DNA from 2 places in the Streptomyces sp. NPDC049585 genome. Region 2 is predicted to be linked to the other one. Evidence: riboswitches for the same ligand, from Rfam matches in the RefSeq annotation. Region 2 holds a riboswitch; the other holds the start of a gene.
The links. Region 2 has a riboswitch for S-adenosylmethionine ahead of thrC (threonine synthase). Riboswitches for the same ligand answer to the same signal wherever they lie in the genome.
Positions count from the first base shown of each region.

Region 1 (14,774 bases), on a different contig from region 2:
TGGGGCCACACGTTCGTCCTGGGCGTGTTCATCCCGCTGGTGATCTTCCCGCTGGTGCTGGGCGCGATCGCGGTCTACCCGTTCATCGAGTCCTGGGTCACCGGCGACAAGCGGGAGCACCACCTGCTGGACCGCCCGCGCAACGCCCCGACGCGCACCGGTTTCGGTGCCGCCTGGATCGCCGCGTACTTCGTGATGCTGATCGGTGGTGGCAACGACCTGTGGGCCACCCACTTCCACCTGTCGATCAACGCCATCACCTGGTTCGTCCGCGTCGGCTTCTTCGTGATCCCGGTCCTGACGTTCATCGCGACCCGCCGCATCTGCATGGGTCTGCAGCGCCGCGACAAGGACAAGGTGCTGCACGGTCGCGAGACCGGTGTCATCAAGCGCCTGCCGCACGGTGAGTTCATCGAGGTCCACGAGCCGCTCTCGCAGGAGCAGCTGCACACGCTGACCTCGCACGAGCAGCCCAAGCCGCTCGAGCTCGAGCCGGCGGTGGACGAGAACGGTGTCGCCCGCAAGGTCGGTGCCGGCCAGAAGCTCCGCGTGAAGCTCTCCAAGGGCTTCTACGGCGAGGGGACCCAGATCCCCAAGGCCACCGCGGAGGAGTACCGGGAGATCACCAGCGGTCACGGCCACCACTGATCCCCCGACTGATCACTGACGACTGATCGCCACGGCAGGAGCCCCGTCCATCGCTTGGACGGGGCTCTTCGCCGTCCGGGGCCGGTCGATAGGCTGGACGGCAGACGGGGCCATGTGGAGCGCCCCGCCCCAGACCACTCCAGGAGTGTGGACCATGAACGTTGCGACCCCATCTGGCGGCGAGCGCTCGGTGGCCCCCTCCTGGCCGGGCATCCTGGACGCCCTGCTGCGCGGCGTGGATCTCAGTGCCGACGACACGGCCTGGGCCATGGACCGGATCATGCGGGGGGCGGCCAGCGACGCCCAGATCGCCGGCTTCGCCGTGGCCCTGCGGGCCAAGGGCGAGACCGTCGCCGAGATCTCCGGCCTGGTCCGCGCGATGTACCAGCACGCCAACCTCATCGAGGTGCCCGGGCCCAGTGTGGACATCGTGGGCACCGGCGGCGACGGCGCCAAGACCGTCAACATCTCCACGATGTCCTCGATCGTCGTGGCCGGCACCGGCGCGAAGGTCGTCAAGCACGGCAACCGGGCCGCCTCCTCCGCCAGTGGTTCCTCCGACGTCCTGGAGAAGCTGGGCGTCAACCTGGAGCTGACGCCCCGCCGGGTGGTGGAGGTCGCCGAGGAGGCCGGCATCACCTTCTGCAACGCCGTCAAGTTCCACCCCTCCCTGCGGCACGTCGCCCCGGCCCGCCGCGAACTGGGCATCCGGACGACCTTCAACGCACTCGGCCCGCTGACCAACCCCGCCCGGGTGCGCGCCCAGGCCACCGGCGTCGCCGACCCCCGCATCGCGCCCGTGCTGGCCGGGGTGCTGGCCGAGCGCGGCTCGACGGCCCTGGTCTTCCGCGGCGACGACGGCCTGGACGAGCTGACCACCACCGCCACCTCGCGGGTGTGGGTCGTGCGTGACGGCCGGGTGCGCGAGGAGGCCTTCGACCCCCGCGAGGTGGGCCTCGACATCGTGCCGGTGGAGGCGCTGCGCGGCGCCGACGCCTCGTACAACGCCGACGTCGCCCGCCGCCTGCTCGCCGGCGAGACCGGCCCCGTACGGGAGGCGGTGCTGCTCAACTCCGCTGCGGCGCTGGTGGCCCTGGCGCCCACCGACGCATCCCTGCCCGAGCAGATCCGCGCCGCGATGGTGCGGGCGGCCGAGTCCATCGACTCCGGCGCCGCCCTGCGCACGCTGGAGAAGTGGGTGGCGGCCAGCAACGCCTGACCCCCTTCCGGCCGGTTGCGTCTCGCCCCGTGGAACGACGGTTCCGCGGGGCGATCACGTATGCCATACTCCTGGCCAGGTCACGAGTGACAGCGTTTCGGCCCCGGCCTGCTGTCCGGCAACCCTCCTTCCGTGGCGGGGTGCCCCGGGTGATGACCGGGCCGCAGGCAGGACGTCTGCGGCAAGCGCGGATCCCTCGCCAGGGATCCTGGTCGTCGAGGGAGATCCTTCCGTGATGCAGCGAATGCGCTAGGGCTCGAAGAGCCCCTTCGAGCCCTTTTCGAGCGTATCCCCCTTCCTCTGCTCGCCTGTCACGTACGGGAGTTCGCCATGCCTGCCGCCGCCGTCGCCACCGAAAGTCCGGTTCGTCCCCCGCTGCCCGTTCTGGGGAACGACGTCCGCGTACCGCTCGTCACCGGGGGCGAGGTGACGTACGCGGCCCTCGACTACGCCGCCAGCGCCCCGGCCCTGCGCCGCGTGTGGGACGACGTCGCCGCGTACGCGCCGTACTACGGCAGCGTGCACCGCGGCGCCGGATACCTCTCGCAGCTGTCCACCGACCTCTTCGAGAACAGCCGGGCCACCGTCGCCCGCTTCCTCGGCTGCCGCGAGGACGACCAGGTCGTCTTCACCCGCTCCACCACCGACTCGCTCAACCTGCTGGCGACCGTCCTGCCCGCCGGCTGCCGGGTGTTCGTCTTCGAGACCGAGCACCACGCCGCGCTGCTGCCCTGGGGCGAGGGCCGCGTCACCTGCCTGCCCGCACCCCGCACCCCCGCGGAGGCCGTCGCGACCCTGGAGCGGGCCCTCGCGGACCGCGAGCCCCATGGGCCCGCGCTGGTCTGCGTCACCGGCGCCTCCAACGTCACCGGAGAGCTGTGGCCCGTACGGGAGTTGGCGGCCGCGGCGCACGCCCACGGCGCGCGCATCGTGCTGGACGCCGCCCAACTCGCCCCGCACCACCCCGTGGACATCCGGGAACTCGACGTCGACTGGGTCGCCTTCTCCGGCCACAAGCTGTATGCACCCTTCGGCTCCGGGGTGCTGGCCGGCCGCCCCGACTGGCTGCGCGAGGCCGAGCCGTACCTGGCCGGCGGCGGCGCCAGCCGCCGGGTCACCCGGCTCCCCGACGGCCGCCTGGAGACCGAGTGGCACACCTCCACCGCCCGGCACGAGGCCGGCTCGCCCAACGTCATCGGCGCCTATGCCATCGCCTCCGCCTGCCGGGCCCTGACCGAGGCGGGTTTCGAGGGCCTCGTCGCGCGCGAGAGGTACCTGGTGGCCCGGGTGCGCGAGGGCCTCGCCGAGGTGCCGGGTGTACGGGTGCTGTCGCTGTTCGGTCCCGACGCCCCGCGCGTGGGCGTGCTTTCCTTCGTCGTCGAGGGCTGGAACAGCTCGCACCTGGCCGCCGCGCTGTCCGCCGAGTACGGCATCGGGGTCCGCGACGGGCTCTTCTGCGCCCACCCGCTGGTGCGCACGCTGCTGGGCGCCGGGCAGGAGGAGGCGGGGGAGTGCGGTGCGCCCGACGAGGACCGTGCCCACAGCGCCGTACGCGTCAGCTTCGGCGCCGGTACCCCCGACGAGCACGTGGAGCGGTTCGTGGGGGCCGTGCGCGAACTGGTCGCAGGCGGCGCGCGGTGGCTCTACCGCACGGAGGGCGGCCGCTGCGTGCCGGCGCAGCGGGCGGCGTGAGGCGTCAGTTGTCCAGGCCGATGGCGAAGGCCGCTTCCAGGTCGTGCTGGGAGTAGGTGCGGAAGGCGATGTGCGTCTCCGTCGAGGTGACGCCGGTGACCTTGCTGATGCGGCCCGGGATGACGTCCGCCAGGTCGTCGTGCCGGGCCACCCGCACGATCGCGATCAGGTCGTAGGCGCCGGTGACCGAGTAGACCTCGCTCACGCCGTCCAGCGCGGCGATCGACTCGGCGATCTCGGGGATGCGGTCCACGTCGGTCTTGATGAGCACGATCGAGGTGATCACGTCGTTCTGTCTCCTTCGGTGGACCCGGATTCGGTGGCCCCGGCTGCGGCCCTCACTCTAACCGCAGGCGTCGGGTGGACCCAGGCGTAGCCGAATCCGAGTGCGAATCCCAGCACGTGGGCGAGGTAGGCCACGCCCGGCCGCCCGGCCTCCGTGCCCGCCGCCAGCCACTGCAGGGCGAACCAGAACAGCAGCACGACCCAGGCGGGAAAGCGCAGCGGCAGGAAGAAGAGGAACGGGAAGAGGCTGGTCACCCGGGCCCTGGGGAAGAGATAGAGGAAAGCGCCGAGCACACCGGAGATGGCGCCGGACGCCCCCACCAGCGTGCGGTCGGAGCCGGCGTGCACGACCGCGTAGCCGAGCAGGGCCAGATAGCCGGTGACGAGGTAGCACAGGGCGAAGGCGGCATGTCCCAGGTGCGCCTCGGTCATGGCACCGAAGACGTAGAGGAAGAGCATGTTGCCCAGCAGGTGCAGCCAGTTGCCGTGCACGAACAGCGCGGTGAGCGGGGTGATCAGATGCGTGGGGGAGCCGTGCCACAGCTCCGCCGGCACCACCCCCCAGCGCTGGAAGTACTCGGTCTGCGCGGTCAGCAGGGCCGTGCCGCTGCCGTAGGAGGGGCTGAGTCCGGAGGCGGGCCCGGCGAGGAAGACCACCCCGCACACGGTCAGGAGCGTCCAGGTCACCCAGGGGGTGCCCGCCTTCCCGGGCGCAGCCGCTGCGATCATGACCAGATCATGGCGTACCGGGCGCAACCGGCACCAAGCGCCTCGCCGGGAGGCGGCCATGGGCCCGCACCACCGTGTCCGGTGGCCCGCAGGCCGTAGGGTTACGAGGAGCACTCGACGAGGACGGACGAGACCATGAGCGTTGCGGAGCGGCCGGGTGCGACGGCCTGAGGAACGGGAGCGGTGAAGCGGTGGTGGAGCACAGGGACGGCGTGGAGGCGGCCGGTGACGCCGGTGGCGCCGACGACGGCGTCCTGGAGGTGCTCGACCGTCCCCTGCCCGAGGGCATCAGGCGGCGCGTCGTCGGGCTCGTCGCCGATGCCTTCGGTCAGCTGACGGTCGCGGAACTGCCCGCACAGCTGCGGCAGTACGCCCGGTTCACCCCGAGCCGGCGCGCGAAGTTCGCCGGCAACGCCATGGCCGCCGCCGTGGAGGGCGACGCCGCCTTCCGCCAGCGCATCGGCGCCAAGCTGCGCGAGAGCGGCTCCGAACTCGCCGAGGCCCTGGAATCCGGTGCCCCGCCCGCCGCCGCCGACCCCGAGGACGTGGCGGCCATGGCCTTCGTGCTGCGCCCGCCCGGCTGGGTCAAGCTGGTCACCGCCGCCGGCGAGGAGGCCGCCCGGGCCGGCGCCGAGCGCGCCGGCGAGGAGGCGCAGCGCGAGCTGCAGCGCCTGCGCGAGGAGCTCGCGACCGTACGGGCCGAGGCCCGCACCGAGGCCGAGCGGATGCGCGCCGAGCTGGACGCGGCCCGCAAGGAGGCCGAGGGGCTGCGCCGCAAGCTGCGCAGCGCCGACAGCGACGTGCGGCGCGGCGAGGCGGCCCTGCGCAAGGCCCGCGAGGAGCTGGAGGCCGTGCGCGCCGAGGCCCAGGCCGACAAGGCGGCGGCCCAGGGCGAGACGCGCCGCGTCAAGGCGCGCCTGGCCGAGGCCGAGGCGGCCCTGGAGGCCAGCCGCCGGGCGGCCCGCGAGGGCCGCAGCGTGGAGGACATGCGGCTGCGCCTGCTGCTGGACTCCGTGCTGGACGCGGCCCAGGGCCTGCGCCGCGAACTGGCGCTGCCCCCCGTCTCCGTACGCCCCGCGGACACCGTCGACGCGGTGCGCCCGGGCACCATGTCGCCCAAGGACATCGCCACCCGGGCCCTGTCGGAGACCGATCCGGCCCTCCTCGACCAGCTGCTGGCGCTGCCTCAGACGCACCTGGTCGTCGACGGCTACAACGTGACCAAGACCGGCTATCCCACCATGCCGCTGGACAAGCAGCGGCTGCGGCTGCTGGGCGGCCTGGCCATGCTGGCCGCCCGCACCGGCGCCGAGGTGACCTGCGTCTTCGACGGTGCGGAGCTGGCGGCCCCGGTGCTGCTCGCGCCGCCGCGCGGGGTGCGGGTGCTCTTCAGCAAGCCCGGCGTGACGGCGGACGAGCTGATCCGCCAGCTGGTGCGGGCCGAGCCGCCCGGCCGGCCGGTGGTGGTGGTCTCCACCGACCGCGAGGTGGCCGACGGCGTGGCCAAGGCGGGTGCCCGGCCGGTCTCATCGGCCCTGCTGCTCAAGCGACTTGCCCGTCCCTGATCGTCGCCCGTCGGCTACGGAACGTGTCCGGCAGGTAAAGGATGGGGTTCTGACGGAATTTTTTCGCTTGAGAATTTGAAAGGATCACATTCCGCTCACTAGGGTCGGGCCTCGAACCTTCACTCGGCGATCATTCATTCGGGATGGTGGTGAAGGTCCCGCCGTGCGCGCGCGACCGCGCGGCAGCGCCGGCGGCCGAGGCAGATGAAGGAGCTCGACTCCGTGGCGTCCCACCGTCGTCCCAAGCAGCCGAGCCGCGCCCGTGCCGGCGTGCTGACCGCGACCGCCGCAGCGGCCGTCGCCCTCTCCGCGCAGGCGGCCCACGCCGATGCGCCCTCCACCTCGGACGCCAAGGCCAAGGTCGACAAGCTCTACGAAGAGGCGGAGCAGGCCACCGAGAAGTTCAACGGGGCCAAGGAGAAGCAGGAGAAGCTGGAGAAGGAGGTCGGCGACCTCCAGGACAAGGTGGCCCGCGGCCAGGAGGAGCTCAACAAGCTCCGCGCCGGCATCGGCGCCATGGCCACCGCCCAGTACCGCACCGGCTCCCTCGACCCCGCCCTGCAACTGCTGCTCTCCTCCGACCCCGAGAGCTACCTGCGCGACGCCTCCACCCTCGGCCAGCTCACCGCCAAGCAGGCCGAGACGCTGCGCCAGATAGCCGCCAAGCAGCGCAGCCTGAGTCAGCAGCGCGCCGAGGCCACCGGCAAGCTCGCCGACCTCGAATCCACCCGCAAGGCGCTCAGCGAGAACAAGAAGGACATCCAGGGCAAGCTCGCCGCCGCCCAGGAACAGCTCAACTCCCTCTCCGCCAAGGAACGCGCCGAGATCACCGGCGAGAGCGGCGGCAGCACCCAGGGCAAGGACGGCCACTCCACCGACGGCGCCCGCGCCGGCCGCTCCGCGAGCCGGCCCAACATCCCCGCCGGCTCCGGCCGCGGCGCCGCCGCCCTCGCGGCCGCCGACGGCAAGGTCGGCTCCCCCTACGTCTGGGGCGCCACCGGCCCTAGCTCCTTCGACTGCTCCGGCCTGACCTCATGGGCGTACGCCCAGGCCGGCGTCGACATCAGCCGCACCTCGCAGGAACAGGCCAACGACGGCACCCGCATCTACGACCAGAGCCAGCTCAAGCCCGGCGACCTGGTGCTCTTCTACGGCGACCTGCACCACGTCGGCCTCTACGCCGGCAACGGCATGACCCTGCACGCCCCCAAGCCGGGCGCCAGCGTGCGCTACGAGGCCATGAGCAACATGCCCTTCCAGTTCGGCGTCCGCATCGGCTGACGGACCGCCACCGGGCGCGCCAGCGCGCCATGCCGCCCTTTCGAGGGAATGACGACTACGGCAACTGACCGCACGCCCCGCCGGTGACCTGCACCTTGAGCGGGGCGTCGGCGTCTCGCATAAGCCTTCGCAGGCGAAGGTCTTTGAACACGGGGTGAGCGCGCCGCTACTGTCTGCCGCGCGGCGCCCGGCCGTCGTCCGCCCGTCACCGGGCGGCAGGGGCCGCACGTCAGGAAGGAGTGCGCCGCCCCGTGGCGTCCCATCGCCGTATCGCTCCCTCCGGCCGCGTCCCGGGCATGCGGGTCAGCGTGCTCTCCGCCGCCGTGGCCACCGCCGCGGCCGCCCTCTCGGCGGCCCCGGCCACCGCCACCCCCGGCGACGGCGCCGAGGACGTCAAGCCCGCCGGAACGGTGCGCGCCCAACTCGACCGGCTCTACGAGCAGGCCGAACGGGCCACGGAGAAGTTCAACGCCGCCGGCGAGCGCGCCGACGCCCTGCGCGAGCAGGTCGAACGGGCCACCGACCGCGTCGCCCGCGGCCAGGAACAGGTCAACCGCATGCGCGGCACCCTCGGCATGATGGCCACCGCCCAGTACCGCAGCGGCGCCGTCGACCCCGCCCTCGAACTGCTGCTCTCCTGCGACCCCGACGGCTACCTCGACAAGGCCAGCACCCTCGACCGGGTGACCGGACGCCAGGCCGAACAACTCCACGCCCTCCTCGCCGCCCAGCGCACCCTGCGCCAGCAGCGCCAGGAAGCCGCCCGCACCCTCGCCGAACTCGAGGACACCCGCCGGGCCGTCGACGCCCACAAACGCGAGGTCGAATCCCGGCTCTCCGCCGCCCGCCGGCTCCTCGACACCCTCCCCGACGCCGAACGCGCCCAGTACGCCCGCTCCTCCCGCTCCGAGGAACGCCCCGCCGGCCCCCTGCACGCCGCCGCACCCGCCCTGCCCGACCTCTCCTCCCTCGGCGGCTCCGGCCGCGGCGCCCTGGCCGCCATGGCCGTGCGCCAGGCCGTCGGCCTGCCCTACGCCTGGGGCGCCAACGGACCCACCGCCTTCGACTGCTCCGGCCTCATGCAGTGGGCCTACGGCCGCGCCGGCGTCGGCCTGCCCCGCACCTCCCAGGCCCAGCGGCACGCCGGACGCCACGTCTCCCTCTCCGAGGCCCGCCCCGGAGACCTCGTCATCTACCGCGACGACGCCAGCCACGTCGGCATGTACGTCGGAGGCGGTCAGGTCGTCCACGCCCCCTACCCCGGCGCCCGCGTCCGCTACGACCGCGCCGACATGATGCCGATCTCCTCCGTCACCCGCCCCTGAACCGGCCGCGCCACCCCTGCCCGTACGATGCGGGCGTGACAGGCGGTGGCGGAGGGAAGCGACGGCGCGCGGCGTACGCAGCCGCCGCCGCGGCCCTGCTCGTCCTCGCGGGCTGCAGCACCCCACCCCACGAAACCGGCACCCAAGGCGTGCGCCGGCTGCTCGAACGCTGGGCCGCCGCCGTCCGCGACAAGAACGAGAACGCCTACCTCGACGCCGTCGACCCCGCCGCCGACCGCTACCGCGCCGAGCGCCGCCGCGTCTACGCCAACCTCGCCGCACTCCCCCTCGCCACCTGGGAATACCGGCTGAAGAGCCTCAAAGGCACCACCGCCGAAGCCCAGCTGCGCTACCGCATCGCCGGCTACGGCGGCACCACCGCCACCGTGCCGGTCCGACTGACCGTCGCCCGGCACGGCGAACGCTGGTACGTCACCGGACAGGACGCCACCCGCGCCGGCAACCAGCTGTGGGAACAAGGCACCCTCACCGCCGTGCACGGCACCAGCACCCTCGTCCTCGGCGTCGACCAGGACCGCGGCCGTCTCAAGGACCTCGCCGACCTCGCCGACCGGGCCGTCCCCGCCGTCACCGCGGCCTGGCCCGGCCCCTGGCCCCGGCGCGTCGTCGTCGAACTCCCCGCCACCCTCGACCGCATGGCCGCCCTCCTCGACTCCCCACCCTCCAAATACCGCGGCATCGCCGCCGTCACCACCGAGGACCGCATCGTCGTCAACCCCGAGGCCTACGCCGAACTCGGCGACTTCGGACGGCGGGTCGTCCTCACCCACGAGACCACCCACGCGGCCACGCGCGACGCCACGACCCGCTCGACACCGATGTGGCTCTCGGAGGGCTTCGCCGACTGGGTCGCCTACCGCGGCACGGCCCGCACACCGCGTCAGATCGCCCCCGAACTCGCCGGCACCGTCGCCGGCGGCGCCCCGCCCGACCGGCTGCCGCCGGACACCGACTTCGCCTTCACCGGCGACGCGGGGCGCTTGGCACGCGCGTACGAGGGGGGCTGGCTGGCGTGCCGCCTGATCGCGGAGCGGTGGGGGGAGGAGCGGCTGGTGGCCGCGTACCGCGCCGCCGGGCGCGGGGGCCTGTGGGGCGCGCTCGGCGTGAGCGAGGCCGCGTTCACGGCCCAGTGGCGCGAGTACGTGGCCGAGGCGTTTTGATTTCCCCCCACCCCGCCCCTTCCCGAAAGCCCGTCCGGCGATCGAGGACCGTGGTGGTCAGTGGCCCACCAGCGCCGACTCCCGGGGCGGGTCCGGTTCCTGCGTGCCCGCCTTCCCCCGTGGGAGCACGGTTTCGCGCCACAGCCGCCGGCAGGAGATCACCGTCGCCGTCACCAGCAGCGCGTTCCGCAGGGTCAGCGTCGCCACCCCCAGCTTGTCGCTGGCGACGACGTGCGAGAACCAGATGGGGAACTCCAGTTGCGTCAGCGGCGCCGCAAGGAGCACCAGCAGCACCGGCAGCTGCTGCCGCGGCGTGCGCATCGTCACGCACACCGCGCCCAGCCCGATGAGCCACACCATGTACTGGGGGCTGATCACCCGGCTCGTCGTGGTGAACAGCAGCACCGCCGCGAACGCCGCGTCGTACGGCGTCGTCGCGGTGAAGCGGCGGGCCCGTACCCGCCACACCAGCAGCCAGGCGAAGGCCAGCACGCTCAGCAGCAGGGCCAGCGCGCTCACCGCGTGCACGTGGCGGCCCAGGAACTCCACCGAGCCGTAGTTCAGCCGGGCCTTGCCGTGCCAGCCGGCGTGCCGGGCCAGATGGAAGACGAGGGAGCCGAGGGATTCGACCTCCGTGCCGCGGTCGCGCTGGAAGGTGAGAAACGCCAGGGCCCCGGGCATCGCGGCGGTGAACAGCATGGTGAGCACCGCGACCGTCAGCAGGGCGGCGCCCCACGTGGAGCGGGTGCGGCGGCCGCGCGGGGTGCCGACGAGCAGCAGGACGGGCCAGACCTTCAGCAGCGCCCCGAATCCGGTGAGCGCCCCCGACAGCCGGGTGCGGCGGCGGGAGGCGAGCAGGGCCGCCACCGCGACGGCGGTGACCATCACGTCGTAGCGGGCGTAGACGATGGGCCCCAGCAGCGGCACTCCGGCGACCCATACCCACACGCCCAGCGGGCTGCGCCGGCCGCCGCGGGCCGCGTACAGCAGCATGCCCATGATGGCCGCGTCCGCGGCGAGGCAGACGGTGAAGAAGGCGGGCGCGTAGCCGAGGAACGGCAGCAGCGCGGGGGAGAGGACCGCGAGCGCGGCGGCGGGCGGGTACTGCCAGGTGACGTCGTCGTACGGGTAGATGCCGGTGCGCAGCACCCCGTACCAGCCCTGATAGATCACCTCGATGTCGACGGAGACGTCCGAGCCGGGCATGTCCCACACGCGGAAGACGCACATCAGCAGTACGGCCCGGGTGACGGCCCACACCACGATCGAGAGTCGCAGACCAGTGCCCGCCACCATCACTCACCTCCGTCGCACCGTCACTGAAGGGAATGATGCCGTTCCGGGGCGCCACCGCGCGACGACGTGGCGGGACGTGGCGCGGTTCACCCCCCAATGCACCCGGTACTGTCGGCGGCGATGCACAAGAGCCTGCACAAGACCCTGATCGTCACCAACGACTTCCCGCCACGCCCCGGCGGCATCCAGGCGTTCCTGCACAACATGGCGCTGCGCCTGGACCCCGCGGGCATCGTCGTCTACGCCTCGACCTGGAAGCACGGCCACGAGGGCCGTGCGGCCACGGCCCGGTTCGACGCGGAGCAGCCGTTCCCCGTCGTCCGGGACCGCACCACGATGCTGCTGCCGACGCCGAGGGTGACCCGACGCGCGTGCGAGCTGCTGCGGGAACACGGCTGCAGCTCCGTGTGGTTCGGGGCCGCGGCCCCGCTGGGGCTGATGGCCCCGGCCCTGCGCCGCGCGGGCGCGCGGCGGATCGTGGGCACCACGCACGGGCACGAGGCGGGCTGGGCGCAGCTGCCGGGCGCCCGGCAGCTGCTGCGCCGGATCGGCGAGGGCACCGACACCCTGACCTACCTGGGCGAGTACACGCGCTCGCGCATCGCCGCCGCCGTGACGGACGAGGCCGCGGCCCGCATGGTGCAACTGCCGCCGGGCGTGGACGAGAAGACCTTCCACCCGGCCTCCGGCGGCGCCGAGGTCCGCGCCCGGCTCGGCCTCGCCGACCGGCCGGTGGTGGTGTGCGTCTCACGGCTGGTGCCGCGCAAGGGACAGGACACCCTGATCGAGGCGATGCCGCGGATCCTGGCGGCGGTGCCGGACGCGGTGCTGCTCGTCGTCGGCGGCGGCCCGTACGAGGGGGACCTGCGCAAGCTGGCCGCCGAGCGGGGCGTGGCGGACGCGGTCCGCTTCACGGGCGCCGTGCCGTGGGAGGAGCTGCCGGCCCACTACGGGGCCGGCGACGTCTTCGCGATGCCCTGCCGTACGCGCCGGGGCGGGCTGGACGTCGAGGGCCTGGGCATCGTCTACCTGGAGGCGTCGGCGACGGGCCTGCCGGTGGTGGCGGGCGACTCGGGCGGTGCCCCGGACGCCGTCCTGGAGGGCGAGACGGGCTACGTGGTGCGCGGCGGCTCCGCCGCACAGGCGGCGGAGCGCATCATCACCCTGCTGCGCGACCCCGAGCTGCGCGAGCGCATGGGCCGCCGGGGCCGCGAGTGGGTCGAGGAGCGCTGGCGCTGGGACCTTCTGGCGGAGCGCCTGAAGGAGTTGCTGTAGGGCCGGGGCCCCGGGGGCGGAGCCCCCGTCACCCGTGGTAGATCGCCTCGATCTCGTCCGCGAAGTCCTTCGCCACCACGTTGCGCTTGAGCTTCAGCGACGGCGTCACATGGCCGGAGGCCTCCGTGAACTGCCCCGGCAGGATGCGGAACTTGCGCACCGACTCCGCCTTGGAGACGGCCGCGTTGCCGTCGTCCACCGCCTTCTGCACGTCCGCCAGCAGCTCGGGGTCGTCGACGAGTTCGGCCGCGGTCAGGTCGGCCGGCTTGCCGTGGCGTTCCAGCCAGCGGGGCAGGAAGTCCTCGTCGAGGGTGACGAGGGCGCCGACGAAGGGGCGGCCGTCGCCGACGACCATGCATTCGGCGACGAGGGCGTGGGCCCGGATGCGGTCCTCGATGACCGCGGGGGCCACGTTCTTGCCGCCGGCGGTGACGATGATCTCCTTCTTGCGGCCGGTGATGCGCAGGAAGCCGTCCTCGTCGAGGGTGCCGAGGTCGCCGGTGTGGAACCAGCCGTCGCTCATCGCGTCGGCGGTGGCGGTCTCGTTGTTCCAGTAGCCGGTGAACAGGTGCTCGCCGTGCAGCAGCACCTCGCCGTCGTCGGCGATGCGGATCACCGAGCCGGGCAGGGGCTGGCCGACGGTGCCGATGCGGGGCTTGTCCCAGGGGTTGAAGGCGGTGGCCGCGCAGGACTCGGTCAGGCCGTAGCCCTCCAGCACGGTGAAGCCGATGCCGCGGTAGAAGTGGCCGAGCCGCTCGCCGAGGGGGGCGCCGCCGGAGATGGCGTGCGTGGCGCGGCCGCCGAGGACCGCGCGCAGCTTGGAGTAGACGAGCTTGTCGAAGACCTTGTGCTTGATCCGCAGCCCGAAGGAGGGGCCGGCCGGGGTGTCCAGGGCGCGGCTGTAGGCGATGGCGGTCTCGGCGGCCTTGTCGAAGATCGCCCCCTTGCCGTCGGCCTGGGCCTTGGCGCGGGCTCCGTTGTAGACCTTCTCGAAGACCCGGGGCACGCCGAGCACGAGGGTGGGGCGGAAGCCCTGCAGGTCCTCGGTGAGGTTGCGGATGTCGCTGACGAGGCCGAGCTTGATGGGCGCGAGGACGGAGGCGACCTCGACCAGCCGGCCGAAGACGTGCGCGGCGGGCAGGAAGAGCAGGACGGAGGACTCGCCGGTGTCGAACAGCGGCTTGAGCCGCTCGACGGCGTTGCCGCACTCGGCGAAGAAGGCCCGGTGGCTGAGCACGCAGCCCTTGGGGCGGCCGGTGGTGCCGGAGGTGTAGACGATGGTGGCGGGGGAGTCGGCGGTGGCCAGCGCGCTGCGCTCGTCGACCTCCTCGTCGCCGATCCCCGCGCCGGCGTCGCGCAGCTGCTCGATCGCGCCGCCGCCCTCGATCCGCCACACGTGGGCGAGGTCGGGCAGCCGGTCGCGCACGGAGTCGACGGCCTCCTCGTGGGCGGCGGTCTCCACCAGGCAGGCCACGGCGCCGGAGTCGCCGAGGATCCACTGGATCTGCTCGGGGGAGCTGGTCTCGTAGACCGGGACGGTGACCGCGCCGGCGCTCCAGATGGCGAAGTCCAGCAGGGCCCACTCGTAGCGGGTGCGCGAGAGCAGGCCGATGCGGTCGCCGGGCTTGATGCCGGAGGCCATCAGGCCCTTGGCGGCGGAGCGCACCTCGGCGAGGAAGGCGGCGGCGGTGACGTCCTCCCAGCGGCTGCCGACCTTGCGCCCCACGACCGCGACATCGGGGTGCACGGAGGCGTTCCGGCGGATGAGATCCGTCAGGTTGCCGTCGGCGGGGACCTCGTACAGGGCCGGAAGGCTGAACTCGCGCAAGACTGCTGCTCCTCGTCGGGCGCCGGCGCCGCCGCGTCGTCGAGGGGCGCTGCGTCGGCTGCGGTCCATTGATCAGGCAGGGGGTGCTGGACAGCGTGGACTGCCCGGACGTTACCCACCAGTACGTCTTTCGAATAGAGGGTCACGCCCAGATGTTCCGTGCGTCACATGCCACCGGACCGCTCCCCGCACCCTAGCCCCTCCGCCGGGTAACCGGGAAGTAACCGCAGGTCGGGGCCCTTCCTGTGGCAGCCGCCCGCACCCTAGGGTGAGCGGCATGCGAGTCCATGTGGTCAGCGACGTGCACGGGAACGCCGAGGGACTGGCGCGTGCCGGCGACGGCGCGGACGCCCTGATCTGCCTCGGCGATCTCGTCCTCTTCCTCGACTACGCCGACCATTCGCGCGGCATCTTCCCCGAACTGTTCGGCATCGAGGCCGCCGACCGCAT
Region 1 is NZ_JBFAPE010000042.1:21,967-36,740, forward strand. It holds gene AB0K17_RS27825 (cytochrome bc complex cytochrome b subunit) at 1-648, shown strand, start outside; gene trpD (anthranilate phosphoribosyltransferase) at 803-1,867, shown strand; SAM riboswitch class IV at 1,946-2,061, shown strand; gene AB0K17_RS27835 (aminotransferase class V-fold PLP-dependent enzyme) at 2,198-3,559, shown strand; gene AB0K17_RS27840 (Lrp/AsnC ligand binding domain-containing protein) at 3,564-3,845, opposite strand; gene AB0K17_RS27845 (rhomboid family intramembrane serine protease) at 3,842-4,573, opposite strand; gene AB0K17_RS27850 (NYN domain-containing protein) at 4,786-6,138, shown strand; gene AB0K17_RS27855 (NlpC/P60 family protein) at 6,361-7,419, shown strand; gene AB0K17_RS27860 (NlpC/P60 family protein) at 7,671-8,744, shown strand; gene AB0K17_RS27865 (hypothetical protein) at 8,780-9,925, shown strand; gene AB0K17_RS27870 (glycosyltransferase family 87 protein) at 9,983-11,221, opposite strand; gene AB0K17_RS27875 (glycosyltransferase family 4 protein) at 11,354-12,496, shown strand; gene AB0K17_RS27880 (AMP-dependent synthetase/ligase) at 12,525-14,324, opposite strand; gene AB0K17_RS27885 (metallophosphoesterase) at 14,602-14,774, shown strand, end outside.
Region 1: another riboswitch for S-adenosylmethionine. It lies ahead of AB0K17_RS27835 (aminotransferase class V-fold PLP-dependent enzyme); the one in region 2 lies ahead of thrC (threonine synthase).

Region 2 (14,774 bases):
ACGAGCTCGGTCTTGCCGACGCCGGGCAGTCCGGCCACGGAGCACACGTGGGGCGCGCCGTCGCCGGGCGGGCGCGGGCGCAGGAGGTCGGTGAGGAAGGCGAGGTCGTCGCCGCGGCCGGTGAAGGTGGGCGACGGATCGGGCATGCCGGTGAGGTGGGGCGGCAGTTCGCGGGGCAGCTGGAGGGTGACGTTCTGGCCCTGGACGACGGTGTGGAAGAAGACGCCGCCGGATATGTCGTTGTGCACGCCCCGCCCCTCGCTCGCATCCGTGTGCCTCCACACGGTACGGGCGCACCGGGCCGCGGGGAGGGGAAAACGCCGCCGGGGCGGCACCCCCTGGGAGAGGGGTGCCGCCCCGGCGATCAGGACGGTCGATCAACCGGTGCGGTCGATCAGAAGTCCATGTCACCGCCCGGCATGCCGCCCGGAGCGGCCGCGGCGGCCTTCTCCGGCTTGTCGGCGATGACGGCCTCGGTGGTCAGGAACAGCGCGGCGATGGACGCGGCGTTCTGCAGGGCGGAGCGGGTGACCTTCGCCGGGTCGATGATGCCCTCGGCGATCATGTCGACGTACTCGCCCGTGGCGGCGTTCAGACCGTGGCCGACGGCCAGGTTGCGCACCTTCTCCACGACGACGCCGCCCTCGAGACCACCGTTGACGGCGATCTGCTTGAGCGGGGCCTCCAGGGCGGCCTTGACGGCGGCGGCACCGGTGGCCTCGTCGCCCTCGAGCTCCAGCTTCTCGAAGACGGCGGACGCCTGCAGCAGGGCCACGCCACCACCGGCGACGATGCCCTCCTCGACGGCGGCCTTGGCGTTGCGGACGGCGTCCTCGATGCGGTGCTTGCGCTCCTTGAGCTCCACCTCGGTGGCGGCACCGGCCTTGATGACGGCCACGCCGCCGGCCAGCTTCGCCAGGCGCTCCTGCAGCTTCTCGCGGTCGTAGTCGGAGTCGCTGTTCTCGATCTCGGCGCGGATCTGGTTGACGCGGCCCTGGACCTGGTCGCTGTCACCGGCACCGTCGACGATGGTCGTCTCGTCCTTGGTGATGACGACCTTGCGGGCGCGGCCGAGCAGGTCGAGACCGGCGTTCTCCAGCTTGAGGCCGACCTCCTCGGAGATGACCGTGCCACCGGTGAGGATGGCGATGTCGCCGAGCATGGCCTTGCGGCGGTCGCCGAAGCCCGGGGCCTTGACGGCGACGGACTTGAAGGTGCCGCGGATCTTGTTGACGACCAGGGTCGACAGGGCCTCGCCCTCGACGTCCTCGGCGATGATCAGCAGCGGCTTGCCCGACTGCATGACCTTCTCCAGCAGCGGGAGCAGGTCCTTGACCGAGGAGATCTTGGAGTTGGCGATGAGGATGTAGGGGTCCTCGAGGACGGCCTCCATGCGCTCCATGTCGGTCGCGAAGTACGCCGAGATGTAGCCCTTGTCGAAGCGCATGCCCTCGGTGAGCTCGAGCTCGAGGCCGAAGGTGTTGGACTCCTCGACGGTGATGACGCCTTCCTTGCCGACCTTGTCCATGGCCTCGGCGATGAGCTCGCCGATCTGGGTGTCGGCGGCGGAGATGGAGGCGGTGGAGGCGATCTGCTCCTTGGTCTCCACGTCCTTGGCCTGCTCGAGCAGGGCGGCGGAGACGGCCTCGACGGCCTTCTCGATACCGCGCTTCAGGGCCATCGGGTTGGCACCGGCGGCCACGTTGCGCAGACCCTCGCGGACCAGCGCCTGGGCGAGGACGGTCGCGGTCGTCGTGCCGTCACCGGCGACGTCGTCCGTCTTCTTCGCGACCTCCTTGACCAGCTCGGCGCCGATCTTCTCGTACGGGTCCTCGAGCTCGATCTCCTTGGCGATGGACACACCATCGTTGGTGATCGTGGGGGCGCCCCACTTCTTCTCGAGGACGACGTTCCGGCCCTTGGGGCCGAGGGTGACCTTGACGGCGTCGGCGAGCTGGTTCATCCCGCGCTCGAGACCGCGCCGTGCCTCCTCGTCGAACGCGATGATCTTGGCCATGTGAAGTGGTCCTCCCAGGACGGGGTGGATTGCTCCGGACCGCGCTGGCGCCCGCGACGGACGGCCTGCTTGCCCCGCGGTTCCTTGCCCCGCTTGGCCCGCGACCTCACCGACGGTCCAAATCTGTCACTCTCACCTGGAGAGTGCTAAGCCCAATGATTAGCACTCGCACCCTGAGAGTGCAAGGCCGCCCTACCGGTGCAGCCTGCCCCGCCGGGCCTTGGGTCACACGTGGTGCCCAAGGGTGCCCGCAACGCGCGAGGGGCCCGCGTCGTGATGACGCGAGCCCCTCGGCGAGCTTCAGCGAGCTTCAGTGAGCCGGTGGTCGATGCGCACCGATCAGACGGTCACCTTGACCATGTCCGCCTGCGGCCCCTTCTGGCCCTGCGAGATCTCGAACTCGACCCGCTGCCCCTCCTCGAGGGTGCGGTAACCGTCCATCTGGATCGCGCTGTAGTGGACGAATACATCCGCACCACCGTCGACCGCGATGAAGCCGTACCCCTTCTCCGCGTTGAACCACTTGACGGTGCCCTGAGCCATGCCTAACTCCCCTATTACTGGCCCTTGCACAGGACCGCACTTCGCGGACCCGGGTCAGACCTCACCCCCAGACAGGGTGGGGGTGTGCGCCGGAACGCGTCGACCGCGGCTGAATGTATCTGCACGGATGCCGTCTGCAACAGGTCACTCGGACGAGAAATCCGGCGGCGGCCGATCGGTTATTCGTACCGATTTCCACAGCTTCCCGGGCAAGTCGGGCCGGGCAAAACGCCACCAACCCGGCAAATCGCATCCTCGCAATGGGCACAACTTGACGGGTTCTCGTACGCACTCGGCAGTGACGCCAGAGGGGGAACGCCCCAACTGTAGCGCGCTTCAACAGACGGAATCGCCCCGTCCGCTTTACGGACGGGGCGATTCCGTCTGCTTGCCGAGCGTGGTCGCGAGGCCGGCTCAGCCGCCCGCGACGGCGGGAATGATCGAGACGCCGGCCCCGTCGGGCGTGGCCGTGCCCAGGCCGTCCTCGAAGCGGACGTCGTCGTCGTTCACGTAGACGTTCACGAAGCGCCGCAGCTTGCCGGCGTCGTCGAGCACCCGGCCGGCGATGCCGGGATGGTTCGCCTCCAGGGAGGCGATCACCTCGCCGAGGGTGGCGCCCTCGGCGGCGACCTCCGCCTGCCCGCCGGTGTAGGTGCGCAGGATGGTGGGGATACGGACGGTGACGCTCATGGGTATGCCTCGACCTTCTGTGTGTCGTGTGAGGTGAGAGGTGTAAGCGAAGAAAGGGACGCCCGTTCGGGCGAAGGGCCCTACCGGCCCTGCAGGCCCGCCGCACGGAAGGCGTCGAGCGTCGGACGGATCGTGGCCGTCGGCCCCGCCGCGACCGCGTCGAGCGTCTTGAGCCCGTCCCCCGTGTTGAGCACGACCGTGGTCAGCTCCGGGTCCAGCGCGCCGCTCGCGAGCAGCTTGCGGGTCACGCCCACCGTCACCCCGCCCGCGGTCTCGGCGAAGATGCCCTCCGTCCGGGCGAGCAGCCGGATCGCGTCGACGACCGCCGCGTCGTCGACGTCCTCCACGCCGCCGCCGGTGCGCCGGGCGATGTCGAGCACGTAGATCCCGTCGGCCGGGTTGCCGATCGCCAGGGACTTGGCGATGGTGTCCGGCCGTACCGGCCGAACCACCTCGTGGCCCGCCTTGAAGGCGCGGGAGACCGGGGCGCAGCCCTCGGCCTGGGCGCCGAAGATCTTGTACGGCCGGTCCTCGACGAGCCCGAGGGCGACGAGCTCCCGGAGCCCCTTGTCGATCTTCGTCAGCTGGGAGCCGGAGGCGACGGGCACGACGATCTGGTCCGGCAGCCGCCAGCCGAGCTGCTCGCAGATCTCGTACGCCAGGGTCTTGGAGCCCTCCGCGTAGTACGGGCGGAGGTTGACGTTGACGAAGCCCCAGCCCTCGCCGAGCGGATCGCCGATGAGCTCGGAGCAGAAGCGGTTGACGTCGTCGTACGTGCCCTCGATGCCGACGAGGTCGCCGCCGTAGACCGCGGCCATGACGACCTTGCCGGCTTCCAGGTCGTGCGGGATGAACACGCACGAGCGCAGGCCCGCGCGGGCCGCGGCCGCGCCGACGGCCCCGGCGAGGTTCCCGGTGGAGGAGCAGGACAGGGTGGTGAAGCCGAAGGCGCGCGCCGCCTCGACGGCGACGGCGACGACGCGGTCCTTGAAGGAGTGCGTGGGGTTGCCGGAGTCGTCCTTGACGTACAGGCCGCCGGTCACGCCGAGTTCGCGGGCGAGGTTGTCGGCCTTGACGAGCTTGGTGAGGCCGGGGTTGAGGTTGGGCCGTTCGGCGACGTCCGCGGCGACCGGCAGCAGGGGGGCGTACCGCCAGATGCTGGCCGGGCCGGCCTCGATGCGCCGGCGCAGCTCCTCGGGATCGCCCTGGGGCAGCTCGTAGGCCACTTCCAGCGGTCCGAAGCAGGAGGCGCAGGCGAAGACGGGGCCGAGGGGGGAGCGCTCGCCGCACTCGCGGCAGGAGAGCGCGACGGCAGGTCCGAAGGAGGACGCAGGTCCGGCGGAGGGTGTGGTGGTACGACTTTCAACGGCTTCGACGGCCATGGAGGCGAGGCCCTTTCTCCTCATCTTCCTCGCGGCGCACCTCGCCACGAGACGGAATTGGCACCTTCCCCGCCGGGAGCCTCGCGTCCTGTACGGACGAAAGACCGGCTGGAGGGTTGCCGGGGCTTCATCGGGCCGTGTCCCTCTGCCCCTCTGGATGAGCGGTATGGCGCTGGGCGGACCCAGGCATTTGTGCGCGGAACGACCCCGACATAGGGCGGCCGTCCGCGTTGTTCAAGACTGTAACGGAAGGGGCGGCCGCAGCAGAGGGCCGTCCGAACCGCGAGATGCGTCACACGGGCGCATCGGCGACCATCGAGACGATGCACAGCAGGGAGTCCTACACGTGCTGGATGAGGTGGAGCGCTGGCTGGCCCAGCGGTCCTGGTCCGCAGCCGATCGTCCGCTCGACCGGCTTCTCGCTGCCAAACGCGGCTCGGGCACCACGGTCAGCGTCGTACTGCCGGCGCTGAACGAGGAGGCCACGGTCGGCGCCATAGCGGCGACGATCCGTCGCGAGCTGATGACGGACGCCGTCCCGCTCGTGGACGAGCTGGTGGTGCTGGATTCCGGCTCCACCGACCGTACGGCGGCGGAGGCGGCGGCGGCCGGGGCGCGCGTGGTGCACCGCGACGAGGTGCTGCCGCGGATCCCGGCCCTGCCCGGCAAGGGCGAGGTCCTGTGGCGCTCGCTGCTGGTCACCACCGGCGACGTGATCTGCTTCGTCGACGCCGACCTGCGGGACTTCTCGGCCACGTTCGTCTCCGGCATCGTCGGCCCGCTGCTGACCGACCCCGAGGTGCAGTTCGTCAAGGGGATGTACGACCGTCCCCTCGGCGAGGCCCCCGGCCAGGGCGGCCGGGTCACCGAGTTGGTCGCCCGCCCGCTGCTGAACCTGCACTGGCCGCAGCTCGCCGGCTTCGTCCAGCCGCTGGGCGGCGAGTACGCCGCCCGCCGCTCGCTGCTGGAGCGGCTGCCCTTCCCCGTCGGGTACGGCGTGGAGCTCGGCCTGCTCGTCGACGCGCTGCACACGGTGGGCCTGGACGCCCTCGCCCAGGTCGACGTCGGCGAGCGCAAGCACCGCCACCAGGACGGCCGCGCGCTCGGCCGGATGGCAGCCACCATCTACCGCACGGCGCAGCTGCGGCTGGCCCGCGGCCACCTCGTGCGGCCCGCACTGACCCAGTTCGAGCGAACGGCGGAGGGTTTCGTCCCGCGGACGTACCCGGTCGACACCGAGGAGCGCCCCCCGATGGCCGGAATCCCGGAGTACGCCCGCCGGCATGCCGCGTAAGCGTACGTTTGAGCGGTTCTCCCGGGGGCAAGGCTGGCGACATGGTCGTTGAGCACACCCACACCTCCCCCGGCGCGGCGCCCATCGTGGTCGCCTCCAACCGCGGCCCGGTCTCCTACCGGCTCGGCGAGGACGGCACGCTGCATGCGGGCCGCGGCGGCGGCGGGCTGGTCTCGGGGCTGAGCGCGATCGGCCCGGACGCCGGGGCCGTGTGGGTCTGCGCGGCCCTCGGCGAGGGCGACCGGCTCGCCGCCCGGCGCGCCGGGCGCAGGCTGGACGCCGCCGACACCGGCGAGCAGCCGGTGCGGATGCTCGACATCCCCTCCGCCACCTTCGCCGCCGCGTACAACGGCGTGGCCAACTCCGTCCTGTGGTTCCTGCACCACATGCTCTGGCAGACCCCGCTCGAACCGTCCTTCGACAGCGGGTTCCGCGAGCAGTGGGCCCAGTACGAGGCGTACAACACCGCCTTCGCCGACGCCGTCGCCGAGGAGGCCGCCGAGGGCGCCAGCGTCCTCGTCCAGGACTACCACCTCACCCTCGTGCCCGGGCTGCTCCGCGCCCGCCGCCCCGATGTGCGCATCGGCCACTTCTCCCACACCCCGTGGGCCCCGCCCGACTACTACCGCCTGCTGCCCGACGACATCGCCGAACAGGTGCTGCGCGGCATGCTCGGCGGCGACCGGGCCGCCTTCCTCACCCGCCGCTGGGCCGAGTCCTTCGCCGCCTGCTGCGCGAGCGTGCTGCCCGGCGCGGAGATCCTGCGCGAGGAGGACGGCACCGCCGCGGCCGTCCGCTTCGAGGACCGCACCACCCGGCTCGGCGTGCACGGGCTCGGCGCCGACGCCGAGTTCCTGCGCGCCCGCGCGCACCGGCCGGACGTCGAGGAGTGGATCGACCGGCTGCGCGAGCAGATCGGCCCCGACCGAAGCATCGTCCTGCGCGTCGACCGCACGGAGCTCTCCAAGAACATCGTGCGCGGCCTGCACGCCTACCGGCGCCTGCTGGAGGACCACCCCCAGTGGCGCGGCCGCGTCGTCCACCTCGCCTTCGCCTACCCCTCCCGGCAGGACCTGAAGGTCTACCGCGACTACACGGACGAGGTCCAGCGCGTCGCCCAGGAGATCAACTCCGCCTTCGGCACGGACTCCTGGCAACCGGTCTCGCTGCAGGTCAAGGACGACTTCGCACGCTCCCTCGCCGCCTACCGCATCGCCGACGTGGCCCTGGTCAACCCCATCCGCGACGGCATGAACCTCGTCGCCAAGGAGGTCCCCCTCGTCTCCGACCGCGGCTGTGCGCTGGTGCTCTCCCGCGAGGCCGGCGCCGCGGCGGAGCTGGGCGAGGACGCGCTCCTGGTGAACCCGTACGACGTGGAGGCGACGGCACGCGCCCTGCACATGGCCCTGCTGATGGACCCGGCCGAGCGCGCGGAGCGCACGAAACGTCTCACGTCCGCAGCAACCGCCCTGCCCCCGGCCCACTGGTTCACGGACCAACTGGCGGCGCTGCGACGGTAGGCCCTCCCGGGGGCTTCGCCCCCGGGAGACCGCTCAGCCCAGCTTGTCCGCAAGCGCGGTCAACAGCTCCACCACACCCGACGGCCCGTCCACCACAAGGTCCGCCCGCTCGGCCAGCACCGTCACCTCCGCACTGCCACTGCACACGAGCGTCCCCGCCACCCCCTCGCCGCGCAGCTCCTCCACCGCCGCGAAGGCGGCCACGTCGCCGAGGTCGTCGCCGGCGTACAGCACCGCGCGGGCCCCGGTCTCGCGGAGGTAGCCGGCGAGGGCGACGCCCTTGTCCACACCGGGCGGGCGCAGTTCGAGCACGAACCGCCCCGGCTCGACGATCAGCCCGTGCCGCTCGGCGAGCGCCGCGAGCGGCGCGCGCAGCGCGTCGAAGGCGGCCTGCGGGTCGGTGGCGCGCCGGGTGTGCACGGCGATGGCCCGCCCCTTGTCCTCGGTCCAGGTGCCCTGCCACGTACCGGACGCGTCGAGCACGCCGGGCAGCTCGGCCCGTACCGCCGCCACGCCCGGGTGCGGCGCCGGGGCGCGTACGGTGCCGGTGACCGCGTCCCAGCGTTCGGCGCCGTAGTGGCCGAGCACGACCAGGCGCTCCAGGCCCGGCACGCCGGCGAAGCCGCCGTGGCGCACCGCGGCCCCGGCGGGGCGGCCGGTGACAACGGCGACGGAGGCGAGGTGCGGGGCGAGGCGGGCGAGGGCGGGCACGGCGCCGGGGTGGGCGCGGGCCCGCTCGGGGTCGGTGACGATCTCGGCGAGGGTGCCGTCGAAGTCGAGGGCGACGACGGCGTGTTCGGGCCGCGCGAGCAGCGCGGTCAGGCCCTCGCGGCCGGCGTCGGTCACGGGTTCCGGAAGCGGTTGGCTGCCCATGGGGCCCGACCCTACCGGTGTCAGCGGCGCTCGCGCCGCTCCTCGCGCAGGCGCCGCAGCCGGTTGACGGTGACGGGGTCGTGGGCGAGGGCGCGGGGGTCGTCGAGCAGGACGTTCAGGAGCTGGTAGTAGCGGGTGGGCGTGATGCCGAGGCGTTCGCGGACGGCCCGTTCCTTGGCGCCGGGCCCGGGCCAGGACTGCCGTTCCAGGGCGAGGACGGCGAGGTCGCGTGCGGACAGGCCGCCCCGGGGGCGGCCCTCCGGCGCGTCCGTTCCGCCGTCCTTCTCCCGACTCACGTACTCCAACCTACCGGTCGGCCAGCTCCGTCGCCTCGGCCTCGCGCTGGATCTCGCCGAGGACGGCGGCGGGGTCGCCGCTCTTCTGCACGACGGATCCGATCTTCTCCTTGATCGTCGCGCTGACCTTGGCCCAGGAGGTCTTGTCGGCCGGGTAGAAGTCGGCGTTCTGCAGCTGGTCGAGGAACGGCCACAGCTTCTCGTACTGCCGGTCCAGGTGCATGGCGGCCGAGGCGGACTCGGTCACCGGCAGCAGCTGGTACTGGCCGGTGAAGCTGAGGTGGTTGTCCTTGCTGAAGACGAAGTCGAGGAAGGTGCCGATCTGCTCGCGGTGGCCGTTCTGCTTGAAGGCCATGATCCAGTCGGCGACGCCCATGGTGGAGGCGGCCTTGCCCTTGATGCCCGGCAGCGGCGCCGTCCCGTACTTGAGCTTGGCGGCCTCCGCCTGCTGCATCAGCGTCGGGTGGCCGTGCAGCATGCCCACGTCGCCCTTGCAGAAGGCCTCGAAGAGGTCCTGGCGGTTGGTGCGGGCGGGGTCGCCGGGGCCGGTGAGGCCCTTGCCGACGAGTTCGTCGCGCACCCACGCGAACGCCTTGATGTTCGCGTCCGAATTGATCGTATATGCACCGGTGTTGTCGGTGTAGCCGCCGCCACCCGCCAGCATCCACAGCATCGTCTCGGCGGGCGCCTCCTCGGGGCCCAGCGGGAGACCGAAGGGTATCTTCACGCCGGCCGCCTTGAGCTTGACCGCCGCGGCCTGTAGCTCCTCCCAGGTCTCCGGCGCCTTGCCGATGCCGGCCCTGGTGAAGAGGGACTGGTTGTAGAAGAGCATGCGGGTGCTGGAGACGAACGGCAGGCCGTACTGCACCCGGTGCACCTCGCCCGCCTTGGCGATCGGGGTGATGAAGTCCGCCTGGGTGGGGATGGAGATCAGCTGGTCGGCGCTGTAGAGCTTGCCGGCGGCCGCGAAGTCCGCGTACGCACCGATCTGCGCGATGTCGGGCGCCTTGCCGGCGGCGACCATGTCGGCGACCTTCTTGTCGACCTCGGTCCAGCTGTAGACCTCGACGTCGATCTTGATGCCGCTGTGCTTGGACTCGAAGTCCCGAGCGAGGGAATTCCAGTACTTCTTGGAGCTGTTGTCCGGTTTGTCGCCGTAGTCCGCCGCGACCAGCTTCAGCTTCTTGTCGCCGACGGGGCCCTCACTCCCGCACGCCGTCAGAACGGGCGCCAGCGCCGCCGTCGCCACGCCCGCCGCCGTCATGCCCAGGAACCGCCGCCGCTGCACCTTCTGCTACCCACCTTGTGGTTCGTGTCCGCACTATGGAGACCGTGAATCTCCCCCCTGGGATTCGTGAGTCCCGTGGAGACCGTGAGTTTCTCCCGCGCGCAACCTTACGGTCTACGGATCCCGCGTTGCGCTTCGGTATCGCCCTAACGCCCTTCCCCCAGGTCAGCGCGGACTGCTATGCACGGGAACGACCGATTGCCGCACCACCGCACCCGCAAGGAGCGCAGCCGCATGAAGCCGTCACTGACCACGCGTGAGCTGTCCACCCAGCCCGCCTCCTGGCGCCGCGCCACCACCGCGGCCGCCCACACCCCCGGGCTCCCCGCCCCCGGCGAACGCGTGGCGGTCACCGGCTGCGGCACGTCGTGGTTCATGGCCCAGGCGTACGCGGCCCTGCGCGAGGCCGCCGGCCACGGCGAGACCGACGCCTTCGCCTCCTCCGAATTCCCCGTGGGCCGGACCTACGACCGCGTGGTCGCCATCACCCGCTCCGGCACGACCACGGAAGTACTGCACCTCCTCGACACCCTCCGCGGCCGCACCCCCACCCTCGCCCTGACCGCCGACCCGCACACCCCGGTGATGCACACGGCGACCGAGGTCGCCGTCCTGGACTGGGCCGACGAGGAATCCGTCGTCCAGACCCGCTTCGCCACCACCGCCCTGGCCTACCTGCGCACCGGCATCGACGGCGCCGCCACCGTCGAGAAGGCCGCAGCCGACGCGGAGGAGGCCCTGGCCGAGGAGTTGCCGATGGCGGCACTGATCGCCGAACAGTGGACGTTCCTCGGCCGCGGCTGGACGTACGGGCTGGCGCAGGAAGCGGCCCTGAAGATGCGCGAAGCGGCCGGAGCGTGGACGGAGGCCTACCCCGCGATGGAATACCGCCACGGCCCCGTGGCCATCACGGCCCCCGGCCGCGTGACATGGGCCTTCGGCCCCCTGCCCGACGGCCTCCCGGCCGAGGTCGCGGCCACCGGCGGCACCCTCGTCCACGCGGAGGGCCGCGACCCGATGGCGGACCTCGTCCGCGCCCAGCGCCTGGCGGTGACCCTGGCACAGACCCGAGGCCTGAACCCGGACGCCCCCCGCAACCTGACGCGGAGCGTGATCCTGCCGACGAGGTGAGGCGCCGGACCCGAAATCGGGGCTCCGCCCCGGACCCCGGCCCCACCACAGGCGGTACCGGCCGCCACCCCGGCGAGTGGACTAGACCTTTCGTGCTCCGACGCGCAAAACTACAGGCGTGAAACACGTCATCGCCCTCGACGTCGGCGGCACCGCCATCAAGGCGGCCCTCGTCGCCCCGGACCACACGCTCCTGTACGAGACGCGCCGTCCCACCGGCCGTGAGCGGGGGCCGGATGCCGTCGTGGCCGGGATCCTCGATCTGGCCGCCGAGCTGCGCGGCGTCGGTGAGGAGCGGTTCGGGGAGGGGGCCGTGGCGGCCGGGGTGGCCGTGCCCGGGATCGTGGATGCGGCCTCCGGCACCGCCGTGTACGCCGCGAACCTCGGCTGGCGCGACGTGCCCCTGCGCGACGTGCTGGCCGAGCGTCTCGGCGGGATTCCCGTGGCCGTCGGCCACGACGTGCGCACCGGCGGGCTGGCCGAGGGCCGTATCGGTGCAGGCCGGGGCGCGGACCGCTTCCTGTTCGTGCCGCTGGGCACCGGCATAGCGGGCGCGATCGGCATCGACGGCCGGATCGAGGCCGGCGCCCACGGCAACGCGGGCGAGATCGGCCACGTGGCCGTCCGTACCGGCCCGGATGCGCCGCTGTGCGGCTGCGGGGGCCGGGGCTGTCTGGAGACGCTGGCCTCCGCCTCGGCCGTCAGCCGTGCCTGGGCCGAGGCCAGTGGCGACCCGGCGGCGGACGCGGCCGGCTGCGCCCGGGCCGTCGAGGCCGGCGACGAGCGCGCCCGCGCCGTGTGGCAGCGCGCCGTGGACGCGCTCGCCGACGGCCTCGTCGTGGCGGTCAGCCTGCTGGACCCCGGCATGTTGATCATCGGCGGCGGGCTGGCCGAGGCCGGCGGGACGCTGTTCGCGCCGCTGCGCGCGGCGGTCGCCGAGCGCGTGACGTTCCGCAGGCTCCCCCTCATCGTCCCGGCGGCCCTCGGGGACGCCGCCGGCTGCCTGGGCGCCGGTCTGCTCGCCTGGGACCTGCTCGCCGTCCCCACCGACACCACGGAGGTATCCGCCCGATGAACGAACGTACGGTTCTCACCGGAGCCCGCGTGGTCCTGCCGGCCGGGGTCGCGGAGGACGACCGGCTGACGGTGGAGGGCACCCGGATCGCGGAGGGCGTGCCGCACGAGGCGCCCACCATGGATCTGACCGGGCACTGGATCGTCCCCGGCTTCGTGGACATGCACGTGCACGGCGGCGGTGGCGCGTCGTTCCAGGCGGGTGGCGCCGAGGAGGCGATGACGGCGATCGGCGCGCACCGCGCGCGCGGCACGACGACCATGGTCGCCTCCATGGTGACCGGCGACCTGGACGACCTGGCCCGGCAGGCGGCGCTGCTGTCGGAGCTGACGGAGCAGGGCGAGCTGGCCGGCGTCCACTTCGAGGGTCCGTTCATCTCGCCGCACCGCTGCGGCGCCCACCAGCCGGAGCTGCTGCGCGATCCGCACCCGGCGGACGTGCGCAAGCTGCTGGACGCGGCCCGCGGCGCCGCCCGGATGATGACGCTGGCCCCCGAGCTGCCCGGCGGCCTGGACTCGGTGCGTCTGCTCGCCGACCACGGGGTCGTGGCCGCCGTGGGCCACACCGACTCCTCGTACGAGGCCACGCTGGAGGCCGTCGAGGCGGGGGCCACGGTGGCCACCCACCTGTTCAACGCGATGCCCTCGCTGCTGCACCGGGCGCCGGGGCCGGTGACGGCCCTGCTGGAGGACGAGCGGGTCACCGTCGAGCTCATCAACGACGGCACCCATCTGCACCCGGCCGTCCTGCAGCTGGCCTTCGCGCGGGCCGGCGCGGACCGCGTCGCGTTCATCACGGACGCGATGGCCGCCGCGGGCATGTCCGACGGCATGTACACCCTCGGCCCGATGGGTGTCGAGGTCAGGGACGGCGTCGCCCGCATCTCCGACGGCCCCACGGCCGGTTCGATCGCCGGCTCCACGCTCACCCTCGACGTGGCCTTCAAGCGGGCGGTGACGGTCGACCGGCTGCCGGTCGAGGACGCCGTACGGGCCCTGTCCGCCAATCCGGCACGACTGCTCGGCGTCGACGACCGTGTCGGCTCCCTCGAACCCGGCAAGGACGCGGACCTGCTGGTGTTCGACGGTTCCTACGACCTGGTGGGCGTCATGCGCAGGGGAGAGTGGCTGGTCCGTCCCGAAGTGGGCTGATTGCTCCTCCAGTTGCGGCGCGGCGGCAGGTCCCGAGGTCTGGGCCTGCCGCCGCGCATTTGGCATGATCACTGGCGCTGTCGTCCGCCGGACGAGGAGAGAGTCGAGGAGAGAGAGGCGCCGATGATCCTCACGGTCACGCTCAACGCCGCGCTCGATCTGACCTATCGCGTCCCCCAGCTGCTCCCGCAGACCGAGCACCGCGTCACCCAGGCCCTCGAACGCCCCGGCGGCAAGGGGCTCAACGTCTCCCGCGTCCTGGCCGCCCTCGGCCACGAGACCGTCGTCACCGGCTTCGCCGGCGGACCCACCGGCGAGACCCTGCGCCGGCTGCTGGCCGACGCGCCCGGCCCGCTGACCGACGCCCTCCTCCCCGTCACCGGCACCACCCGCCGCACGGTCGCCGTCACCGACGCCGCCACCGGCACCACCACCCAGCTCAACGAGACCGGCCCCGACATCACCCCCGGCGAATGGGCCGCCTTCACCGACCGCTACGCCCAACTGCTGTGCGACGCCGACGCCGTGGCCCTGTGCGGCAGCCTGCCACCGGGCGTGCCGGTGGGCGCGTACGCCCATCTCGTACGGCAGGCCCGGGCCCGCCACGTACCCGTCCTGCTCGACACCGGCGGCGAACCCCTGCGGCGCGGCATCGCCGCCCGCCCCGACGTCGTCAAGCCCAACGCCGCCGAACTGGCGGCCCTCACCGGCTCGACGGAACCCCTGCGCGCCGCCATGGACGCCCGCCGCCGCGGCGCCCACACGGTCGCGGCCTCCCTCGGCCCCGACGGCATGCTGGCCGTCACCCCCGACGGCATCTGGCGGGCCACCACACCCCGTCCCCTGCAGGGCAACCCCACGGGCGCCGGCGACTCGGCCGTGGCCGGTCTCCTGCTCGCCCGCGACCTGCCGTGGCCCGACCGCCTCGCCCGGGCCGTGGCCCTGGCGGCCGCCACCGTCCGCTCCCCGACGGCGGGCGACTTCGACGCGGCGGCGTACGAGGACCTGCTCCCGCAGGTACGGGTCACGGCCATGTGACACCCCACGACAGGAGCCGCCACATGCCCCTCATCCGCACCAGCGAGCTCATGAAGTCCGGCCGTCCCCTCGCCGCCTTCAACGTCATCACCCTCGAACACGCCGAAGCGATCGCCACCGGCGCCGAGGCCGCGGGCACCCCGGCCGTCCTCCAGATCTCCGAGAACGCCGTGAAATACCACGGCGGCGCCCTGGCCCCCCTCGCCGCCGCCACGGCCGCCGTGGCCCGCACCTCCAGCGCCCCGCTCGCCCTCCACCTCGACCACGTCGAGACCGTGGACCTCCTCCACGCCGCCCACGCCCACGGCTTCGGCTCCGTCATGTTCGACGCGTCGAAACTCCCCTACGCCGACAACGTCAAGGCAACCGCCGCGGCCGTCCGCTGGGCCCACGCACGCGAGATCTGGCTGGAGGCCGAACTCGGCCGCATCGGCGGCAAACCGGGCGACGCCCACACCCCCGGCGTCCGTACGGAC
Region 2 is NZ_JBFAPE010000021.1:61,744-76,517, forward strand. It holds gene AB0K17_RS21335 (tetratricopeptide repeat protein) at 1-248, opposite strand, end outside; gene groL (chaperonin GroEL) at 395-2,017, opposite strand; gene AB0K17_RS21345 (cold-shock protein) at 2,357-2,560, opposite strand; gene AB0K17_RS21350 (ubiquitin-like small modifier protein 1) at 2,975-3,250, opposite strand; gene thrC (threonine synthase) at 3,331-4,656, opposite strand; SAM riboswitch class I at 4,650-4,796, opposite strand; gene AB0K17_RS21360 (glucosyl-3-phosphoglycerate synthase) at 4,979-5,926, shown strand; gene AB0K17_RS21365 (trehalose-6-phosphate synthase) at 5,968-7,446, shown strand; gene otsB (trehalose-phosphatase) at 7,480-8,319, opposite strand; gene AB0K17_RS21375 (DUF3263 domain-containing protein) at 8,340-8,615, opposite strand; gene AB0K17_RS21380 (extracellular solute-binding protein) at 8,626-9,903, opposite strand; gene AB0K17_RS21385 (sugar isomerase) at 10,138-11,034, shown strand; gene AB0K17_RS21390 (ROK family protein) at 11,153-12,109, shown strand; gene nagA (N-acetylglucosamine-6-phosphate deacetylase) at 12,106-13,260, shown strand; gene AB0K17_RS21400 (1-phosphofructokinase family hexose kinase) at 13,384-14,298, shown strand; gene AB0K17_RS21405 (class II fructose-bisphosphate aldolase) at 14,322-14,774, shown strand, end outside.